4 regions of the Pantoea sp. nfd-35 genome follow, and region 2 is predicted to be linked to each of the others. Evidence: predicted binding sites of a transcription regulator. Region 2 holds the regulator's gene; each other region holds the start of a gene.
The links. The regulator CRP, encoded in region 2, controls carbon source genes, mostly activating them, when cyclic AMP is high. The targets are predictions, from matches to a motif close to ATGTGANNNNNNTCACAT.

Region 1 (5,012 bases), 550 kb from region 2:
GGTTAATGCCTGACCAAGATAGTCCTGACGCCGTTGCGTTTCTGCTTTGAAAAAACGCCATGCACGCTGCGCGCCCTGGCTCATCCCCTGAGCGGCGATATCACCGATCCAGGGAGCAAGGTATTCAGCGGGATCCAGCTCGGCCAAATCCATCAGCGCAGAAAACTGCTGAACCACCTGCAAGTCACCTTCAACCTGCAGCTCACCGCTACGAATCAAGGTCGTCAGCTGCTGGCGATCGCGTAACTTTGGCAGAGACTTAAGCTGGGTAATGACCGTGCAGTCACTGCTGTCCTGCCAGTCACTGAGCACGTCAAGCTGCTGTTCACTGAACACCAGCACCAGCGGCCAGGATAGCTCACTTAAACGCAGCATCAGTACCTTGCCGACCAGGCGCTGACGTGCGCTTTTCAGGCTACGATCGCGATACAGTATGCGGTTTAACGCCGTTTCAATACCGGCGGTCATTACAGGTGTTAAGGTCATCGCCATAATGGTTAAAATTTAAACCCACGATGCAGCGCCACAATCCCACCCGTCATGTTGGAATAGGTCGTGTTTTCGAATCCCACGTCATTCATCATCGCTTTCAGGGTTTCCTGATCGGGATGCATGCGAATTGACTCAGCAAGGTAGCGATAGCTTTCTGCGTCCTGGGCGACCAGTTGCCCAATACGGGGCAAAATATGGAACGAGTAAGCATCGTAAGCTTTGCTAAGGGGTTCGATAACAGGTTTAGAAAACTCCAGCACCAGTAAACGTCCACCTGGCTTCAGCACGCGGAACATTGAGGCCAGTGCCTTCTCTTTTTCAGTCACGTTACGCAGACCGAACGAAATAGTGATGCAGTCAAAATAGTTATCAGGAAACGGCAATGCTTCGGCGTTGGCCTGCACATAGCTGACGTTGCCTACCACGCCCAGATTACGCAGTTTTTCCCGGCCCATTTTCAGCATTGAGCTGTTAATGTCAGCCAGCACAACCTGACCGGTTTCACCCACCAGGCGCGAAAATTTCGCGGTAAGATCGCCGGTTCCACCCGCCAGATCCAGCACGCGCTGACCACGGCGCACGCCGCTGCTGTCAATGGTAAAACGCTTCCAGACTCGATGGACGCCAAACGACATTAAATCGTTCATCAGGTCATATTTTGCCGCTACGGAGTGAAACACGTCCGCGACTTTATCGGCTTTCTCGCTTTTGGCGACCGTCTGAAAGCCAAAATGGGTAGTTTCCTGCTGTGATTCATCTGCCATCGGTTTTACCTGCTCCACAAACAATACTCACTGAAGTGTATCAGAGTCATAGAGGTCAGGCACGCTGGTGACCTGCTTATTCGCGGAGGTGCCGAACCCGCTCATGACTTTCGTCTGCGTTGTCCTTGTCATTTTGCTCACTGTCGTGCTCATTCTCAGGCATGGCTTGTTCAACCAGGTGCGGGTTAATGGCGCGTTTGACTTCTACACCCAGATCGCGAAAACCTTCAGCCTGGGCGATAAGGTTGCCGCGCCCCTCTGCCAGTTTCTTCATCGCCTCGCGATAGCTGTTCTGCGCCTTGTCAAGGCTGTGACCAATCCCGCTCATATCGTCTACAAACAGCCGCATTTTGTCATACAGTCTGGAGGCCCGCTCTGCAATGCGCTGTGCATTACGACTCTGGTGCTCATAGCGCCAGAGATTATTAATCGTCCGCAGCGCCACCAGCAGCGTAGTTGGGCTGACCAGCATGATGTTCTGCTGCAGGGCTTCACTGATGAGTTCGGGCTGACGATCGATAGCCAACAGGAAGGCCGGCTCAACAGGAATAAACATCAACACATAATCCAGCGAGCGTAAACCGGGCAATTGTTGATAATCTTTGCGGCCCAGCAGGCGAATGTGCCCGCGCATGGCGCTGACATGTTCCTGAATAGCCTGCTCGCGTTCCACATCGTCATCGGCATTAAAATAACGCTCGTAGGCCACCAGCGTCATTTTAGCGTCGATAACCACATCTTTTCCCTGTGGCAGGCGAACAATCACATCCGGCTGCATCCGGCTTTGCTGTTCATTCTGCATGCTGACCTGAATGTCGTACTCATAGCCTTCACGCAGCCCAGAAGCTTCCAGCACCCGGCTCAGTACCACTTCGCCCCAGTTGCCCTGAATTTTATTGTCGCCTTTGAGCGCCTTCGTGAGGTTAAGCGCCTCCTGAGCCATCTGGGCATTTAACTGCTGCAGCTGACGAATCTCGTGAGTGAGCGTGTGGCGCTCACGGGCTTCGGCACCGAAGCTTTCATTCACCTGGCGGCGAAACCCGTCAAGCTGCTCCCGGAGCGGCCCTATCAGGCTGTTAAGACTTTGACGATTCTGCTCATCAACCCGACGTCCACTGTTTTCAAAAATACGGTTGGCCAGATTTTCAAACTGCGCGCTGAGTCGCTGCTCGCTGTTTGTCAGCAGTCGCTGTTTTTCTTCTGCTGCAAAGCGGGTTTCTTCCAGACGAATCGTGACCTCGCGCAGCTCTGCTTCCTGCGCGCTGTTCACTTCGAGCTGATTACGAAGTTCACGGGTGAGTTGTTCGCTCTCGTTGCGCCAGTAGTCGAGCTGTTGCAGGCGCTCATTGGCCCCGCTTAACGCGCCATGAAGCTGCCTCAGCTCCTGTTCACGCTGCTGCACCTGTTGCTGGAGCTGGTCGATATGCAGCTGCTGACGCTGTTGCCCCTCGTTTAGCAGGCGACGTTCTGTAGAAAAGCTGGCCAGCTGATGGCCGACCCGCATTTGCGCCAGTATCCAGCCCACACCAAGGCCAGCAAGCGCCAGGCAGATGTAGATAATGATGTGCTGATCCATATTTTCCCCGCTGGTCAGGCTAATGAAGGAAAAGGTAAATTCGCACTGTATGAATGTCCAGATATATTTGCTGGCGTTGGAAGAGGCGACGCAAAGGCTTGTGAGTGGCAGGACAGACAGGCCCGATCATGGGCCTGTCTGTTAAAACAGGGGAATTACAGTAAACGGCGCGCGGCTTCCACCACGATTTTCACCGCGTCGCTTTCCGTCTGCTTCATCGTGACGGCATCCGGAATCTCTTTTTGAGTGCGGTTGACGATCACGCCCGCTACCATCCCGGCTCTCAGCCCCTGGCTGGCACACATGGTTAACAGGGTCGCCGACTCCATCTCGTAGTTCAACACGCCCATCTGCTGCCACTCCTGCATAGAGCCCTGGAAGCTTTTTACGACACGGCCTGAAAAGGTATCGTATCGTTCCTGACCCGGGTAAAAGGTGTCAGAAGAGGCCGTAATACCGATATGGGTTTTAGCGCCACAGGCTTCCGCCGCCGCGACTAATGCCGTCGTACAGGTAAAGTCCGCCACTGCCGGAAACGCCATGGGGGCGAAATGCAGGCTGGCACCGTCCAGGCGCACTGATGCTGTGGTGACCAAAACATCGCCGACGTTGATATGGGGCTGAATCGCCCCAGTGGTTCCCACGCGCAGGAACGTACGCACGCCAAGCTGTGCCAGTTCCTCAACGGCAATCGATGTAGAAGGTCCGCCAATACCTGTCGAACACACAACAACCGGTTTGCCATCCAGCTTCGCCAGCCAGGTGGTGAACTCGCGATGGGAAGCAAGATGCTGTGCATCTTCCATCAGTCCGGCAATCTTTTTCACGCGCTCTGGATCGCCAGGAACAATGGCCAGCGTTGCCCCCTGCAGGTCAGCTTTAGTCAGGCCAAGATGGAATACGTCAGACTGTGTCATATCAGACTCCGGGTTAAGGAAAATTTTTACGCCACTTTACGTCACCGGGCGAGGTAAATATGTGACTAAATTCACTTAAGAAAATGAAAGTTACATTCCCAAAGAAAAATAAGGTGATTTAGATCACACATCCATCTCTCGCCTTGCGTATTGCTACATATGGTGATGTGGAAGCTATCGCGGGAATGTTAAAGAGAAGTGTAATTTTATTGGTTAACAGCTCTGTTACTCAATGCCCGGTACCTGTCATGGGTGGCCAGGCTATAGTTACGTGATTGCGCCTATGCTTGCACGGAGAGAACGATGAAAACCGAAGATAATATGACACAAAAATCAGCTGCAGGCGCGTTTGCTCCGGCAGTTCAGCCCACAGCAGCGACCACCATTATTACCGACAGCGCCAACATCCATGCGGGGGAAACCTCCATTCCGAGCCAGGGTGAAAACCTGCCGGCGTTTTATGCGAAGCCGCAGTCAGCAGAAGGTCCGTTGCCGGTCGTGCTGGTGGTACAGGAAATTTTTGGCGTTCACGAACATATTCGCGACATTTGCCGTCGGCTGGCGCTGGAGGGCTATCTGGCCGTCGCGCCAGAACTGTACTTCCGTGAAGGCGATCCCAACGATTACAACGACATCCCTACCCTGTTCAAAGAGCTGGTCAGTAAAGTGCCCGACAGCCAGGTGCTGGCAGATCTCGATCACGCGGCGAACTGGGCTGCCCGTAACGGGGGAGATATTCGCCGCATGGGGATTACCGGTTTCTGCTGGGGCGGACGCATCAGCTGGCTTTATGCCGCGCACAACCCGCAACTGCGCGCCGCCGTAGCCTGGTATGGTCGCCTGGTGGGTGAAAAAACCATGAAGCAGCAAAAACATCCTATCGATATCGCCGTTGATCTAAACGCGCCCGTGCTGGGGTTGTATGGAGGTCAGGATGACGGCATTCCGCTGGAGAGCGTCGAGCAGATGCGCCAGGCACTGCACGCGGCCAATGCCAAAGCTGAGATCATTGTTTATCCCGAGGCCGGACATGCTTTTAACGCCGACTATCGTCCAAGCTATCACGCCGAATCGGCCACCGATGGCTGGGCGCGCATGTTAGCCTGGTTTGCGCAATACGGCGTTGCCCCCGCGAAGTGACTGAAAAAAGGGGCGCTCAGGCGCCCCAACATACTGACAACGTATTGACACAACACCAGGAAATCAGGCGGTTTCGCCCCGCAGGTTTCTTGCCGCTTTGACCATGTTAGCCAGCGCCTGTCG
Region 2 (5,012 bases):
GATGCACAGAACGAAAAATCGTGCTAACAATGCTCATCGCCTGATTTCACAGGGAGTTTCACTATGTCGGCACGTCATCCGATTATCGCGGTAACAGGTTCCAGCGGTGCCGGAACCACTACCACCAGCCTCGCATTCCGTAAAATTTTTCAGCAACTCAATTTGCACGCGGCCGAGCTGGAAGGAGACAGTTTCCACCGATTTACCCGGCCTGAAATGGATATGGCTATCCGTAAGGCGCGCGATCTGGGTCGCCATATCAGCTACTTTGGCCCGGAGGCGAATGATTTCGGTCTGCTGGAGCAGACCTTTGTTGAATACGGTGATCAGGGCAAGGGCCAGTCACGTAAATACCTGCATACCTACGACGAAGCGGTGCCCTGGAATCAGGTGCCAGGTACCTTTACCCCGTGGCAGCCGCTGCCACCGGATACGGACGTGCTGTTTTATGAAGGACTGCACGGCGGCGTCGTGACGGCTCAGCACAACGTCGCTGAAAAAGTGGATTTACTGGTCGGCGTCGTCCCCATCGTTAACCTGGAGTGGATTCAGAAGCTGGTACGCGATACCGGTGAACGCGGTCATTCGCGTGAAGCCGTAATGGATTCGGTGGTGCGCTCAATGGAAGATTACATCAATTTCATTACGCCGCAGTTCTCACGCACCCATATTAACTTTCAGCGGGTTCCAACCGTCGACACCTCTAACCCCTTTGCGGCACGCACCATTCCTTCACTGGATGAAAGTTTTGTCGTCATCCACTTTCAGGGGCTGGAAGATATTGATTTTCCCTACCTACTGGCCATGCTGCAGGGATCGTTTATTTCCAATATCAACACGCTGGTTGTACCTGGCGGGAAAATGGGGCTGGCGATGGAATTAATTATGGCACCGCTGGTAAAACGGCTCATGGAAGGCAAACGCATTGAATAAAATCAGAGGCCGCGCTGGCCTCTGAATAATTACAGCTCGATAACTTCGTAACTGTGGGTAATTTCCACCCCTTTGCCTAACATAATGGCAACCGAGCAATACTTCTCAGCTGAAAGGTCGACCGCACGCGCGACGGCTTTATCTGAAAGTGCTTTTCCACTGACGATAAAATGCAGGTTGATGCGGGTAAAGATGCGAGGCGCTTCTTCCCGACGTTCTGATTCGAGTTTTACTTCGCAATCAGCCACATCGTTGCGACCTTTTTGCAAAATTGATACCACATCAATGGCGCTGCATCCGCCGGCCGCCATCAGCACCATTTCCATAGGGCTGGGCGCTTTATCGCCGGAATTGCCGTCCATTAAGACCTGATGTCCGGACGAAGACTCGCCGAGGAATGTTAACCCTTCAACCCATTTGACTCTTGCCTGCATAATCTGGCCCCCAGAATGCCCTGTTTTTGCGTCAGAGTACGCTTTTGCCTGGTAAACAGCAATCCGGAGAAATCAGCCTTATTGCTGAAGCGAGACAACACAAGACAGTCGGCGAAAGCTGTGCTACAAACAGTGCTGAAAATATTTTTCGTCATCCGAAGACGAAGCCGGGAAGAATGATGCGCTCTGCGCAAATGCAGCCCGAATAATTTCCTGAATGGAAACACGCTTAACGCTTTCATCGCCTGGCAGGGAAACTGAGCCCTGTATTTTGGGCACGATTACAATAGAGGATAATAGCGAATGGTTCTCGGCAAACCGCAAACAGACCCTACACTTGAATGGTTCCTGTCCCATTGCCATATTCACAAGTATCCATCCAAAAGTACGCTGATTCACCAAGGTGAAAAAGCCGAAACGCTTTACTACATCGTGAAAGGTTCCGTCGCGGTACTGATTAAGGATGAAGAAGGCAAAGAGATGATTCTTTCTTATCTGAATCAAGGCGATTTTATTGGTGAGCTTGGCCTGTTTGAAGAAGGTCAGGAGCGCAGCGCCTGGGTACGTGCGAAAACTGCGTGCGAAGTGGCAGAGATTTCCTACAAGAAATTCCGTCAGCTCATCCAGGTTAACCCGGATATTTTGATGCGTCTTTCTTCTCAGATGGCTCGCCGTCTGCAGGTGACGTCAGAAAAAGTGGGAAATCTCGCTTTCCTGGATGTGACCGGACGCATTGCACAAACGTTGCTTAATCTGGCTAAACAGCCAGATGCCATGACGCATCCTGACGGCATGCAAATTAAAATTACTCGTCAGGAAATTGGCCAAATCGTTGGTTGTTCACGTGAAACCGTGGGCCGTATTTTGAAGATGCTGGAAGATCAGAACCTGATCTCCGCACACGGCAAAACCATCGTTGTTTACGGCACACGCTAAGCCTGACTGTTCACGGCGTGATGGCGACATTATGCCGTGAATGTCTTGTGTTGAGCCGATGTGGCGAAGAATAATCTATCACCCCGAAGTTAACTATGCGCTGCGCCAGACGCTGGTGTTGTGCCTTCCCGTAGCGCTCGGCTGGCTGTTCGGCGATCTGCAAAAAGGATTGCTGTTCTCATTGGTTCCCGCCTGCTGCAACATTGCCGGTCTGGACACGCCCCACAAACGCTTCTTTAAACGCCTGATCATCGGCGGCAGCCTGTTTGCCCTTGGCAGTTTACTGATGCAGTGGCTGCTGCTTAAAGACGTGCCGCTGCCGCTCATCCTGTTTGCCCTGCCTTTGCTGCTTGGCGTCACCGGAGAGATCAGTCCGCTGCACGCCCGACTGCTGCCCGGCACGTTAATCGCGTCAATTTTTACCCTCAGCCTGATTGGCCGTATGCCCATTTACGTTCCGCCCCTGCTCTATATCGGTGGAACGCTCTGGTATGGCCTGTTCAACTGGTTTTGGTTCTGGCTGTGGAAAGAGCAGCCGATGCGCGAAAGCCTGAGCCTGATCTACCGTGAGCTGGCAAATTACTGTGACGCCAAGTACAGCTTATTGACGCAGCTGACCGATCCGGAAAAAGCCCTGCCGCCCCTGCTGGCGCGTCAGCAAAAAGCGATCGATCTGATCAACACCTGCTATCAGCAAATGCATATGCTGTCTGCGAGTCGCGATCACAGCCACAAACGCCTGACCCGGGCGTTTCAGGTAGCACTGGATCTGCAGGAGCATATCTCCGTCAGCCTGCATCAGCCGGAAGAGGTCCAGAAGCTGGTCGAGCAAAGCCATGCTGAAGCCGTCATCCGCTGGAACGCCAGAACGATTTCAGCCCGGCTGCGCGCGCTGGCCGACGATATTCTGTATCACCAACTCTCTGGTCGTTTCGATATGGACAAGCAGTTGGGTGCGCTGGAGAAAATCGCCCTTCAGCATCCGGACAATCCGGTGGGTAACTTCTGTCTCTATCATTTCAGCCGTATCGCCCGGGTGCTTCGAACCCAAAAGCCGCTTTATCAACGCGACCTGATGGCCGATCGCCAGCGTCGTTTACCGCTGCTGCCCGCGTTGCGGAGCTATCTGTCGCTGCGGTCTTCCGCACTGCGAACGGCCGGGCGTTTTTCCGTCATGCTGATGCTGGGCAGCGCCCTGGCCGTGTTCTTTTCGATTCCTAAGCCCTACTGGATTTTGATGACCATCATGTTTGTCAGCCAGAGCAACTACAGCGCAACCCGCGTACGTATTCAGCACCGGGCCCTGGGAACCTTTGCCGGACTGGCTATCGCGGCGGCGTCGCTACGCCTGGATGTGCCTGAACCGCTGGTGCTGAGCATCATGCTGGTGATTACCTTTATCAGCTACCGTTTTACCCGCCAGTTTTACGGCTGGTCAATAGTGGGATTTACGGTTACGGCCGTTTATACGCTGCAACTGCTCTCCCTTAACGGGGCACAGTTTTTACTGCCCCGCCTGCTGGATACGCTGATGGGCTGCCTGATCGCCTTTGGGGGCATGTTATGGCTGTGGCCGCAGTGGCAAAGTGCCCTGCTGCGCCAGAATGCCCATGATGCGCTGGAGGCCTGTCAGGATGCCCTGCGAATGTTGCTGGGCCCGGAGCAGTCACCCGATGCGCTGGCTTACCAGCGGGTTAAGGTCAACCAGGCGCATAACGCCGTATTCAACTCCCTGAATCAGGCCATGCAGGAGCCGGGATTTAATTCACGCTACCTGCAGGATATGCGCTTATGGGTCACGCACTGCCAGTTTATCGTGGAGCACATTAACGCCATGACCATTCTGGCACGTGAACATACCATGCTGCCGCCCACGCTGGCTGAGCACTACCTGCAATGGTGCGAGATCGCCCTGCAACGGTGTCAGCAAAGGCTGGAATATGATGGGGAAAGTTCGCAGACGGATCTGCTACAGGGCGTGGAAGATATAAATGAGGGGCCGGTCACGGTACTGGAGCAGCACGTCAGGCGCATCCTGGAGCATCTGAAAGTCATGCACACGATCTCTTCTCTGGCCTGGAACCAGCGGCCTCATCATGGCCGCTGGCTGTTGCGCAGTCTGCGCCGCAAATAACTCAGGCAGACAGCACTTTCTCTACCGCACGGGCAAAGCGAGCCATGCCCTCTTCGATATCGGCAGGCTCGATAATCAGCGACGGTGCGAAGCGCATCACATCTGTTCCGGCCACCAGCACCATGACGCCTTCCGCAGCTGACGCATTCAGAATATCGCGCGCCTTGCCCGCATACTGCGGCTTCAGGGCTGCACCAATCAGCAGGCCTTTACCACGGATATCACTGAACAGGTCGTGACGCGCATCAATAGCCTTGAGCGCCTCAACAAACTGCTGGCGGCGGATTTCTACCCCATTCAGTACAGCTGGCGTATTGATAATATCTAACGCGGTTTCTGCGATCGCGCATGCCAGCGGATTGCCGCCATAAGTCGTGCCATGCACGCCAGGCGCCATGGTTGAGGCTACCTCATTGGTGGTCAGCATGGCGCTTACAGGAAAACCGCCGCCCAGCGCCTTCGCCGAGGTCAGAATATCGGGCGTCACGCCGTAGTGCTCATAGGCAAACAACTTACCGCTGCGCCCCATGCCGCTTTGCACCTCATCCAGTACCAGCAGCGCCTGGTGTTTGTCG
Region 3 (5,012 bases), 1.6 Mb from region 2:
CAAAACCTGCTAAATTCACTCTATGTCGCCGCTAACTATCCGGTTAATGAAGTGACGCTGTTTTTCAATAACACGCTCTATCGCGGTAACCGCACCACAAAAGCGCATGCTGACGGGTTTAATGCCTTTGCCTCACCCAACCTTTCTGCGCTGCTGGAAGCCGGCATCCACATTCGTCGTCTGAACACGCCACCCGCGCCACAGGGGAAAGGTGAACTCATCGTTCATACCATTACGCCACAGCCTATTGGCGTGGTTACCATTTACCCCGGTATTTCCGCCGATGTGGTGCGCAACTTCCTGCGCCAGCCGGTTAAAGCCCTTATTCTGCGCTCTTATGGCGTGGGTAATGCGCCGCAGAACGCTGAGTTTCTCTCTGAACTGCAGCAGGCCAGCGAGCGCGGCATTGTGGTCGTTAACCTGACGCAGTGTATTTCCGGCAAAGTTAACATGGGCGGCTACGCGACGGGCAATGCGCTGGAGCATGCAGGCGTGATCAGCGGTTTTGATCTGACGGTAGAAGCGGCCCTGACCAAACTTCACTATCTGTTAAGTCAGGAACTTTCAAGCGAGCAAATCCGTGCCAAAATGCAGCAAAACCTGCGTGGCGAACTGACAGAAGACTAAAACGGAGCAAACGGGAATGAAACGGGCACTGATCATTATCGATATTCAGAACGACTTCTGCCCCGGCGGCCCAATGGCCGTGAGAGAAGGCGATCACACCGTCGCGGTAGCAAATCGCTATGCCCGTGCCTTTCATGAGAAAGGCGAATGCGTAGTGGCCTTGCAGGACTGGCACCCGGCCAATCATGGCAGCTTTGCTTCTGTCTCGGGCGAGCCGGTTTATACCCTGGGTGAGCTCAACGGTTTGCCTCAAATCTGGTGGCCCGATCATGGTGTTCAGCATTCGGCGGGCGCTGATTTTCATCCTGGTCTCGATCGCAGCCTGTTTGATGCTGTTTTTCACAAGGGCCAGGATCAGGATGTCGACAGCTACAGCGCTTTTTTTGATAACGGCCATCGCCGTAAAACGGAGCTGGACAGCTGGTTACGTGAACGCGGCATCAGCCATCTGGTTATGCTGGGGCTGGCAACCGATTACTGTGTGAAATACAGCGTTCTGGATGCACTGGAACTGGGCTATCAGGTGGACGTGGTCGCCGAAGGCTGCCGCGGGGTGAATTTGAATCCTGAAGACAGCGACATCGCACTGGCCCAGATGGCCGCCCAGGGTGCGGTCATTGTCTGACGTGCTCCGGGCTGGCAGCGTGCCAGCCCGTCATCCACGCTAAACGCTTCTGTCAGCACCCTGACAGAAGCACCTTATCAGACTTAATGCAGGTTGATACGCGTGACGTCTGGTTCGATACCAAACTCTTCTTTCAGCTGCCTTTTCGATTTGGTGACCATCTCACCGTCTTTTCCGATGGTCATATGCTGAGGTGCATCGTTATGACGTGCCTGCCACATCATCACCAGTTGCAGGCTGTTATCACGCTGCTGCTGGGTAAGCGCTACACCGTCCGGCCATTTTCCGGTTTCAACGGCCACAACAAGACGCTCATAAATTTCAGGCGTCAGGGCTTCAAGCATGGCTTCAAGTTGCTGTTTCATGATTATCCTTGGGTCTCCTCACCTTGCTGATCTGTAAAGTTCAGCGAGGCAGAATTGACGCAGTAACGCTCGCCTGTCGGCTGGGGGCCATCCGGGAAAACATGCCCCAGGTGCGCATCACAGCTGCCACAGCGGATTTCGATGCGCTGCATACCATGGGAATTATCTTCCAGATAGCGAATGGCCTCATCGCTTACCGGCTGATAAAAACTCGGCCAGCCACAACCTGAATCGTACTTGGTATCAGACAAAAACAACGGCGCATTGCAGACCAGGCAGTGATAAATCCCTTCCTGCTTGTTATGCAGCAGGGCACCGCTGTAAGGCGGCTCCGTTCCTCGCTGTTGAGTCACATAGCGTTGCATCTCAGTCAGTTGGGCAATTTTTGCTTCGGGTGCGGTTTCTTTAGGCATTTGAGCAATTCCGGGATGTCATTCTGTAAAAATCGACTAGTATTCTAACAAACGATCAACATTAATCGGGTCTTATTTTGTGCTCAACCCTTCAGTCAGTATCTCACTAGGTGGATTTGTGAACTCGATCACCTTTTCTCTGGCATATCCCTATATATTCGGCGAAGGATTCAACAGAGCACGCCGTTTACCGCTGAGCGCAAGCGGTTGCGGCCCCAATAATTCCTGTCTGGTGGATTGACCTGTCGCAACAATTGACACGATTCCGCTTGACGCCTGGTAAGGTTTTTGTAATTTTACAGCCAACCTTTTATTCACTAACAACTAGCTGGTGGAATATATGACTATCAAAGTAGGTATCAACGGTTTTGGCCGTATCGGTCGCATCGTTTTCCGTGCTGCTCAACAGCGCTCTGACATCGAAATCGTTGCTATCAACGACCTGCTGGACGCTGATTACATGGCGTACATGCTGAAGTACGACTCTACTCACGGCCGCTTCGACGGCACCGTTGAAGTACAGGACGGCGCTCTGGTTGTTAACGGTAAGAAAATCCGCGTTACTGCTGAGAGAGATCCGGCTAACCTGAAGTGGGATGAAGTCGGCGTTGACGTTGTTGCTGAAGCAACCGGTATCTTCCTGACCGACGAAACGGCACGTAAGCACATCACTGCGGGTGCTAAGAAAGTCGTTCTGACCGGTCCGTCTAAAGATGACACCCCAATGTTTGTTCGTGGTGCAAACTTCGACAAATACCAGGGCCAGGACATCGTGTCTAACGCCTCTTGTACCACTAACTGCCTGGCACCACTGGCTAAAGTGATCAATGACAAGTTCGGTATCGTGGAAGGTCTGATGACCACCGTTCACGCAACGACTGCAACGCAGAAAACCGTTGATGGCCCGTCTCACAAAGACTGGCGTGGCGGTCGTGGCGCGTCTCAGAACATCATCCCTTCATCTACCGGTGCGGCCAAAGCCGTAGGTAAAGTGCTGCCAGAACTGAATGGCAAGCTGACAGGTATGGCGTTCCGCGTTCCGACGCCAAACGTTTCTGTTGTTGACCTGACCGTTCGTCTGGAAAAAGCCGCATCTTACAAAGAAATCTGTGCAGCGATCAAAGCAGCAGCAGAAGGCGAAATGAAAGACGTGCTGGGCTACGTTGAAGACGACGTGGTTTCTACCGACTTCAACGGCGAAGTGCTGACTTCAGTATTTGATGCGAAAGCGGGTATCGCGCTGAATGACAACTTCGTTAAACTGGTTTCCTGGTACGATAACGAAACCGGTTATTCAAACAAAGTTCTCGACCTGATTGCGCTGGTTTCTGCTAAATAAGGCAGCCAGACACTAGAGAATAAGGGTGACTTCGGTCACCCTTTTTTTGATCCCTTTCGTAAGGAGTCGGGCATGCAAGACAAACTTTTTTCTCTTCCCGTCATTAAACAGATTACGCCTTACCTGTCACAGCGTCAGGTGGGCGAACTTCCGACTATCGTCGTCAGTCATCCCCGCGTGCGCGCAGCTATCACGTTACAGGGCGCGCATCTCATCGCCTGGCAGCCCAGCGGGGAGAAACCTGTCCTGTGGCTAAGTGACAAAAGCCCCTTCTCACCAGGCAAAGCGATTCGAGGCGGCATTCCAATTTGCTGGCCCTGGTTTGGCCCCGCAGGTGAACCCGCACACGGTTTTGCCCGTAACCAGTCGTGGACGCTGTCCGCCCATGACGAAAACGAAGATGGCGTTATCTTGACGCTGGTGCTGGAAAGTAATCCGCAAACCTTAAAGCTGTGGCCACATGAATTCACGTTAATCGCCCGTTTCCGCCTGGGGCAGCACTGTGAGATCGAACTGGAAGCCTATGGCGACTACATGTCCACCGCCGCCCTGCACAGCTACTTTAACGTGGCGGATATCAACGGCGTAGAGGTGTCGGGTCTGGGTGAGCACTATATCGACAAGGTTAACGACAATCAGCCAGGCACGGGCGACGGCAAACAGCGCTTTACCACCCGGGTTGACCGTATTTTCACCTCGGCCAATGACTGTTCGGTGATTAACGATCAGGCTGGAAAGCGCCAGATTGAAGTCTATCACCACCATCATAGTGACGTTGTCACGTGGAACCCCGGCGTCGAACTCTCCTGCAGTATGACGGACATGCCCAACGAAGGGTATAAAACCATGGTGTGCGTGGAAACGGCGCGAATCAGCAAACCGTTACGCAGCGCGGGCGAAAAACCGGCCCGGCTGGCCACCACGATCCGTCTGAAAGGGAAAGTGAATTAACGCTTAATTCACACCACGTCCAGGGGCATTTTATGCCGCGGTGGCGGGAAAGCCTTGTCGATCAGGAAACACGCCTCATCACTCAGGGTGATATCCAGTGCCGCGGCATTTTCCCGGACGTGCTGAAGGGAACTGGCTTTAGGAATAGCCATCACGCCGGGAGCGCGGATTACCCACGCCAGAAGCAGCTGTGCAACCGTCACGCCTTTCTGCTGAGCCAAAGCGACCAGCGTGGGCTCAGAAAACAAATGGCTGCGCAGCCGCCCTGCCTGTGCCAACGGACAGTATGCCATGATCGGCACAGCACGCTGCTGACACTGCGGTAACAGGTCGTACTCAATACCGCGAGAGGCGAGATGGTAAAGGACCTGATTCGTCGCACATGCTTCGCCCCCGGGTTCGGCCCAGAGCTCGTCCATATCATCGCTGTCAAAATTTGAAACGCCCCAGTGAACAATCTTCCCCTGCTGTTGAAGCCTTTGCATGGCGCGAATCGTCTCTTCCAACGGGACGCTGCCGCGCCAGTGCAGCAGATAGAGATCAATACGGTCGGTTTGCAAACGGCGCAGGCTGGCTTCGCAGGCCGCTATCGCATCATCTTCACCGGCATTCCATGGGTAGACTTTCGATACCAGCAGCGCGCTATCGCGGCGCCCTTTTAATGCCTCGCCGACCACCTCTTCCGCTCTGCC
Region 4 (5,012 bases), 710 kb from region 2:
CCTGTACAAAGGGCAACGTGAGCAGTTAACCGCCCGGGAATATGCCCTGCTCTATGCGCTGCTGGAGCGGCCCGGTGCCATCCTGTCACGCGAGCAGTTAGAGAACCGCATCTATGGCTGGGGCGAAGAAGTCAGCAGCAATGCGGTAGACGTATTAATCCACGGCATGCGGCGCAAGCTGGATAATGATGTGATCCGCAACGTGCGCGGACTGGGTTGGCGAGTACCGGCAATATGAAAATCTTTATGCGATCGTTACGGAATAAATTACTCAGTACGTTACTGGTCATTCATTTGCTGATGATTGGCGGCGTGGCCTGGTATTTCTTTAGCTGCTACGGTGAAATGGTGGGCGTCATCAAGGATGAGCAGCTCGCCAAGCTGGCCGATGCCTGGTCAGTGAATCGCGAAATCCCTCCGCTGATGCCGCTTATTGCGCCAGCGCACAAGATCAAAAGCGCCTTCGTCATTCAGCTGTGGGATGCCAAAGGTCAGCTACGCTCCAGCTCCTGGCCTGAGTTGCACGCGCCGTTACAGGCCGAAAACGGCTACAAAGATGTGCAGATCGGCGGCTGCCACGACTGCGAATGGCGAATTTATACCCGCTCCGGCCAGCCCGGCAGCGAGATAAAGACCATTCAGGTGATGCTCAATCTCAGCTACATGAAAGAAATGATGGTGAGGCGGGCGCTGTCGGCGATTATTCCGCTGATTTTAATGATGCCGCTGTCATTACTGGTTATCTGGCTGGTCGTGCGCAAAATCACCCGGGATTTGCGCGTTGCCTCCCGGGAGATTGCCGCGCAGGATGCCCATCACCCACACAGCGTTTCACCGGGAAGCCTGCCTGATGAAATTCAGCCGCTGGTCGCCGCCTATAATTCGCTGCTGGATAAACTTCGTGCGGCCTGGTCTTCACAGCGCCAGTTTATGGAAGATGCCGCGCACGAATTGCGGACGCCGGTCACGGCGGTTACGTTGCAGTTGGAGAACCTGCGGCAGCATATTCAGCCTGGCGAGGCCAGTCGTCAGTTTGCACAACTGGAATCGGGCGTGACCCGCACCCGCCATCTGGTGACCCAATTGCTGAATATGTCACGCTGGGAAGATCAGTCGGTTGTCGCCAGCCTCGAAACTATCGCGCTGGAAGATGTGCTGAAAGAGAGCATTGAGCAGCTCATGGTGGTGGCAGATAAACGCGGTATCGACATTGGCTTTAGCGGCACCACGCACTACCAGTTGCAGGCCGGACGATCGGAGCTGCGAAGCCTGTTTGATAACCTGATTGGCAATGCCATGCTTCATACGCCTGAAGGCAGCCTGGTGGATGTCCTGCTGCACCGTGTTGACGGGCAAACCGTGGTAGATATCGTCGATAACGGCCCTGGCATGCCGGAGTCGTTTATTGAACGCGCGTTTGATCGCTTTGCCCGCGCCCCGGATGTTAAAGCCCAGGGGAGCGGGTTAGGCTTGTCTATTGTACGAAGCGTGGCGCACAAACATCATATCCGCGTTGCCCTGTCCAATTGCCTGAATCCGCACGGTGTGCGTTGCGGTTTTCAGGTCCGCGTCACTTTTCCCTGATCCTCGCTGTTTGATTCGGAACCAGACAACGTAAACGGTTGCCTGGTTCCGTTCGCCTGAGACAATATTGTGACAAACATCACAATATTGATGAATTGTTATGCAACACATTTTGACAAATGTGACCAAAAGCTATTTTCTATCTCTCTGTTACAGGCACGCTACGCTAACTAAAACAGGCGGCCTGAGTACATTACTGCCCAACCTTTGGGATTGATTTCCAAACAGCGCGCAAACGATTGTCTTGCGCATAAAAACCAGTGGTCAAAATATAATGAAATTTAAAACGTTAATGGCAGGCGCCCTGCTGGCAGGTTCCTTAAACGGTGCAGTGCAGGCTGCTGACAATGCTCCCCAGTACGTTTCCGACTGGTGGCATCAGAGCGTAAACGTGGTGGGCAGTTACCATACTCGCTTCGGACCGCAGTTCAATAATGACGTCTATCTGGAATATGAAGCGTTTGCGAAAAAAGACTGGTTTGATTTTTACGGCTACGTTGATCTGCCGAACTTCTTTGGCGTGGGCAACAGCAATGCTAACGGCATTTTCGACCACGGTTCGCCGCTGTTCATGGAAATTGAGCCGCGTTTCTCCATTGATAAACTGACCGGCACCAGCCTGGCCTTTGGTCCGTTTAAAGAGTGGTACTTCGCGAACAACTATATCTACGATATGGGCCGCAACAGCGCCAACCGTCAGAATACCTGGTATATGGGCCTGGGCACCGACATCGATACGCACAGCGATATCGGTCTGTCGCTTAACGTCTATGCCAAATACCAGTGGGAAAACTACGGTGCAGCGAATGAAAACAGCTGGGATGGCTATCGCTTCAAAGTGAAATATTTTGTGCCAATCACCACTCTTTGGGGCGGTAACCTTGGCTACGTAGGCTTTACCAACTTCGACTGGGGTTCAGACTTACGCGAAAAGAGTGGCCCGATTCGCACCAGCAATTCAATCGCCTCCAGCCATATCCTGTCGCTGGGTTACGATCACTGGCACTTCTCGGCCGTCGCCCGTTATTTTCATAACGGCGGTCAGTGGGGAGCGGGTCAGGAGTTAGGATTTGGTGAAAGCGCGTCTGAAATCAAGTCCACAGGCTGGGGTTACTACCTGGTCGCTGGCTATAACTTCTGATTGCTGTCGCACCGCGAAAAGAGGTGGCGGCAAACGTTGAGGCCTTCCCATGGGGAAGGCCTCGCGTCTTTACAGACTGCAGCGTATTACGCGTCGGGTTTTACCACGTTGATGCGCCATGGAATATTGAATTTATCGATAAACATGGCGAAGCCGTTAGACCAGAACGTCTCCTGCCATGGCGTAGTGACTTTCCCGCCTGCAGACAGCTTTTCAAACCATGCCTTACCCTGCTCTGCATCATTGGTTGCCAGACTCACGGCATAGCCCGCGTGTTCTGAGGCCGGAGGCTGATGGGGATTGCCATCACTCATCATCAGCTCACCCTGACCAATGCGGAGGTGCGCATGCATAATTTTCTCAGGGGGCAACGGCGGAGCGGACCGATCGCCCACCTGTTCACCCTGCTCCGGCATATCGCCAAACGTCATTTTTTGCAGCAGTTTTCCACCCGTTGCCTGCAAATAGAATTCTATCGCTTCTTCACAGCGACCATAGAGAAACAAATAGGGACATACTTGCATTATTACCTCGATACCGGTGAGTAGAGACTTCCTTATAACGATGTAATAAGTGTAGACGACAGGTCAGGGTTGACGACGATAACCGGATAAAGATTCATCATTCGGATTATTTACCTGACGTAGGTCAGCCTTTTCTCTGTTGATTTTACAAATAAAACAGGACCAGACCTGACAACAATAAAAGCGTGATTTCCTGTCAGATATTATTGTCATGGCAATAATAACAAAGCATGACCGTCGAATGATGAAATAAAAGGCCAGTTTATAACGCGTTACGATACATCACCTCTTGCGCCGTGCTGTTTATCGCCAGCAGTCATCCTGTGCACGCGCCGATCGTTCGGGCTTTGTTAAATCTGTCTGGCCCTAAAACTCAGGTTATCTAACGTAAAGGGCGAAATAACCGAACCGGCAGAAAAGATCATCAGGTAATAATATTGAATCATCTGGTTCATTATTTCGCTCATCTTTTACCCACCTTATTGTTTATTAATTTCAGCACGTTCCCACTAAATATTTACCCTCCTGATGCCGATATATCAGTCCATAATCCCCTATTCAGGACTGCGTAATGTCGTTAAAAAAATCTTCACTACTGGTTTTGTCGTTCCTGTTAATTCTTTTTCTTATCAGCATATCGGTCAGCATCTGGTTACTGGCCCGGAGCAACGCGTCGTTAAATGCGGTTAATAAAGAAATCCGCGTAGTGTTATCAGTTATCGATCCTATCAACCACAGCCGAACGTTACGCGTACGGCTGATGGAATACATGAAAGAAATTGAGAACGACGGCCCGCAGGGCGGCTATTCTCTGGACAGCGTGAAAAGCGTCGCGGCTAAAGCCGATGCTGCCTTTCAGGCTTATCTGAGTGCGCCACGCATTCCGGGTGAAGAGGCCGATGCAGACCGCTATCGTCAGGCCTATCTGGCTTATCGCGATCAGGGAATTCAACCCTTGATTGAAGCGGCCGAAGCCCGCGATCAGCAGCGCTTTAAAAATCAAATTGCCAACGTAGTCCGCCTCGACCGGCAGTATGAAATCGTGCTGGATCAGGTGCTGGCCCAACACGAGGCTTATGCGAAGAAACTGAATACTGACGCCCAGGGCAACTTTTCATCCGGGATCACGCTGCTCATCGTGTTTGGCTTGTTATTCCTGGCCATCATCATTGCGATACTGATCTTTGTCAGACGCTATATCTTATCGCCGCTCAATAACGCAAAAGCGCACTGCAGCGAGATTGCAGCAGGCGTGCTCGATCACCCGGTGCCGGTCAAAATCGGCTCGAAGAGCGAAATTCAGCAACTGATGAGCTCGATGGAGCAAATGCGGACGTCTCTGACGGACATTATTATCCGGGTGCGCCACTCAACCCACGCGGTGTCCTGTGCTTCACAGGAAATTGCCAGCGGTAATATCGATCTGGCGTCCCGTACCGAGCAGCAAGCTGCGGCGCTAACGGAAACGGCGGCCAGCATGGAGCAGTTAGGGGCAACCGTTAAACAGAACACGGACAACGTGTTTGAAGCCTGCCGTCTGGCTAACGAAGCGGTACAGAACGCAGAAACCGGCGAGAAGGTTTCTCAGCAGGTTATCGTCTCAATGGCCAAAATTAATGAAAGTTCGAAGAAGATCGAGGATATTACCAGCGTTATTAACAGCATTGCTTTTCAAACCAATATTCTGGCGCTGAACGCCGCCGTCGAAGCGGCGCGCGCCGGTGAGCAAGGCCGGGGTTTTGCCGTTGTCGCCGGTGAAGTGC

Region 1: the regulator CRP is predicted to act here: its motif matches at 3,861-3,878, upstream of udp (uridine phosphorylase).
Region 3: the regulator CRP is predicted to act here: its motif matches at 2,147-2,164, upstream of msrB (peptide-methionine (R)-S-oxide reductase MsrB).
Region 4: the regulator CRP is predicted to act here: its motif matches at 1,652-1,669, upstream of P9J57_RS19175 (nucleoside-specific channel-forming protein Tsx).

The regions. Positions count from the first base shown of each region.
Region 1 covers NZ_CP122403.1:4,294,214-4,299,225, forward strand. Annotated here, with positions in the region: gene ubiJ (ubiquinone biosynthesis protein UbiJ) at 1-486, opposite strand, end outside; gene ubiE (bifunctional demethylmenaquinone methyltransferase/2-methoxy-6-polyprenyl-1,4-benzoquinol methylase UbiE) at 498-1,256, opposite strand; gene rmuC (DNA recombination protein RmuC) at 1,333-2,832, opposite strand; gene udp (uridine phosphorylase) at 2,988-3,749, opposite strand; gene P9J57_RS19850 (dienelactone hydrolase family protein) at 4,053-4,889, shown strand; gene metE (5-methyltetrahydropteroyltriglutamate--homocysteine S-methyltransferase) at 4,953-5,012, opposite strand, start outside.
Region 2 covers NZ_CP122403.1:428,561-433,572, reverse strand. Annotated here, with positions in the region: gene P9J57_RS01970 (YheU family protein) at 1-2, shown strand, start outside; gene P9J57_RS01965 (phosphoribulokinase) at 64-933, shown strand; gene P9J57_RS01960 (OsmC family protein) at 963-1,367, opposite strand; gene crp (cAMP-activated global transcriptional regulator CRP) at 1,671-2,303, shown strand; gene P9J57_RS01950 (YccS/YhfK family putative transporter) at 2,362-4,437, shown strand; gene argD (bifunctional acetylornithine/succinyldiaminopimelate transaminase) at 4,439-5,012, opposite strand, start outside.
Region 3 covers NZ_CP122403.1:2,051,098-2,056,109, reverse strand. Annotated here, with positions in the region: gene ansA (asparaginase) at 1-627, shown strand, start outside; gene pncA (bifunctional nicotinamidase/pyrazinamidase) at 644-1,252, shown strand; gene P9J57_RS09575 (YeaC family protein) at 1,336-1,617, opposite strand; gene msrB (peptide-methionine (R)-S-oxide reductase MsrB) at 1,620-2,030, opposite strand; gene gapA (glyceraldehyde-3-phosphate dehydrogenase) at 2,371-3,369, shown strand; gene P9J57_RS09560 (D-hexose-6-phosphate mutarotase) at 3,442-4,320, shown strand; gene P9J57_RS09555 (aldo/keto reductase) at 4,329-5,012, opposite strand, start outside.
Region 4 covers NZ_CP122403.1:4,138,289-4,143,300, forward strand. Annotated here, with positions in the region: gene P9J57_RS19165 (response regulator) at 1-238, shown strand, start outside; gene P9J57_RS19170 (sensor histidine kinase) at 235-1,584, shown strand; gene P9J57_RS19175 (nucleoside-specific channel-forming protein Tsx) at 1,859-2,725, shown strand; gene yjdN (VOC family metalloprotein YjdN) at 2,812-3,249, opposite strand; gene P9J57_RS19185 (methyl-accepting chemotaxis protein) at 3,821-5,012, shown strand, end outside.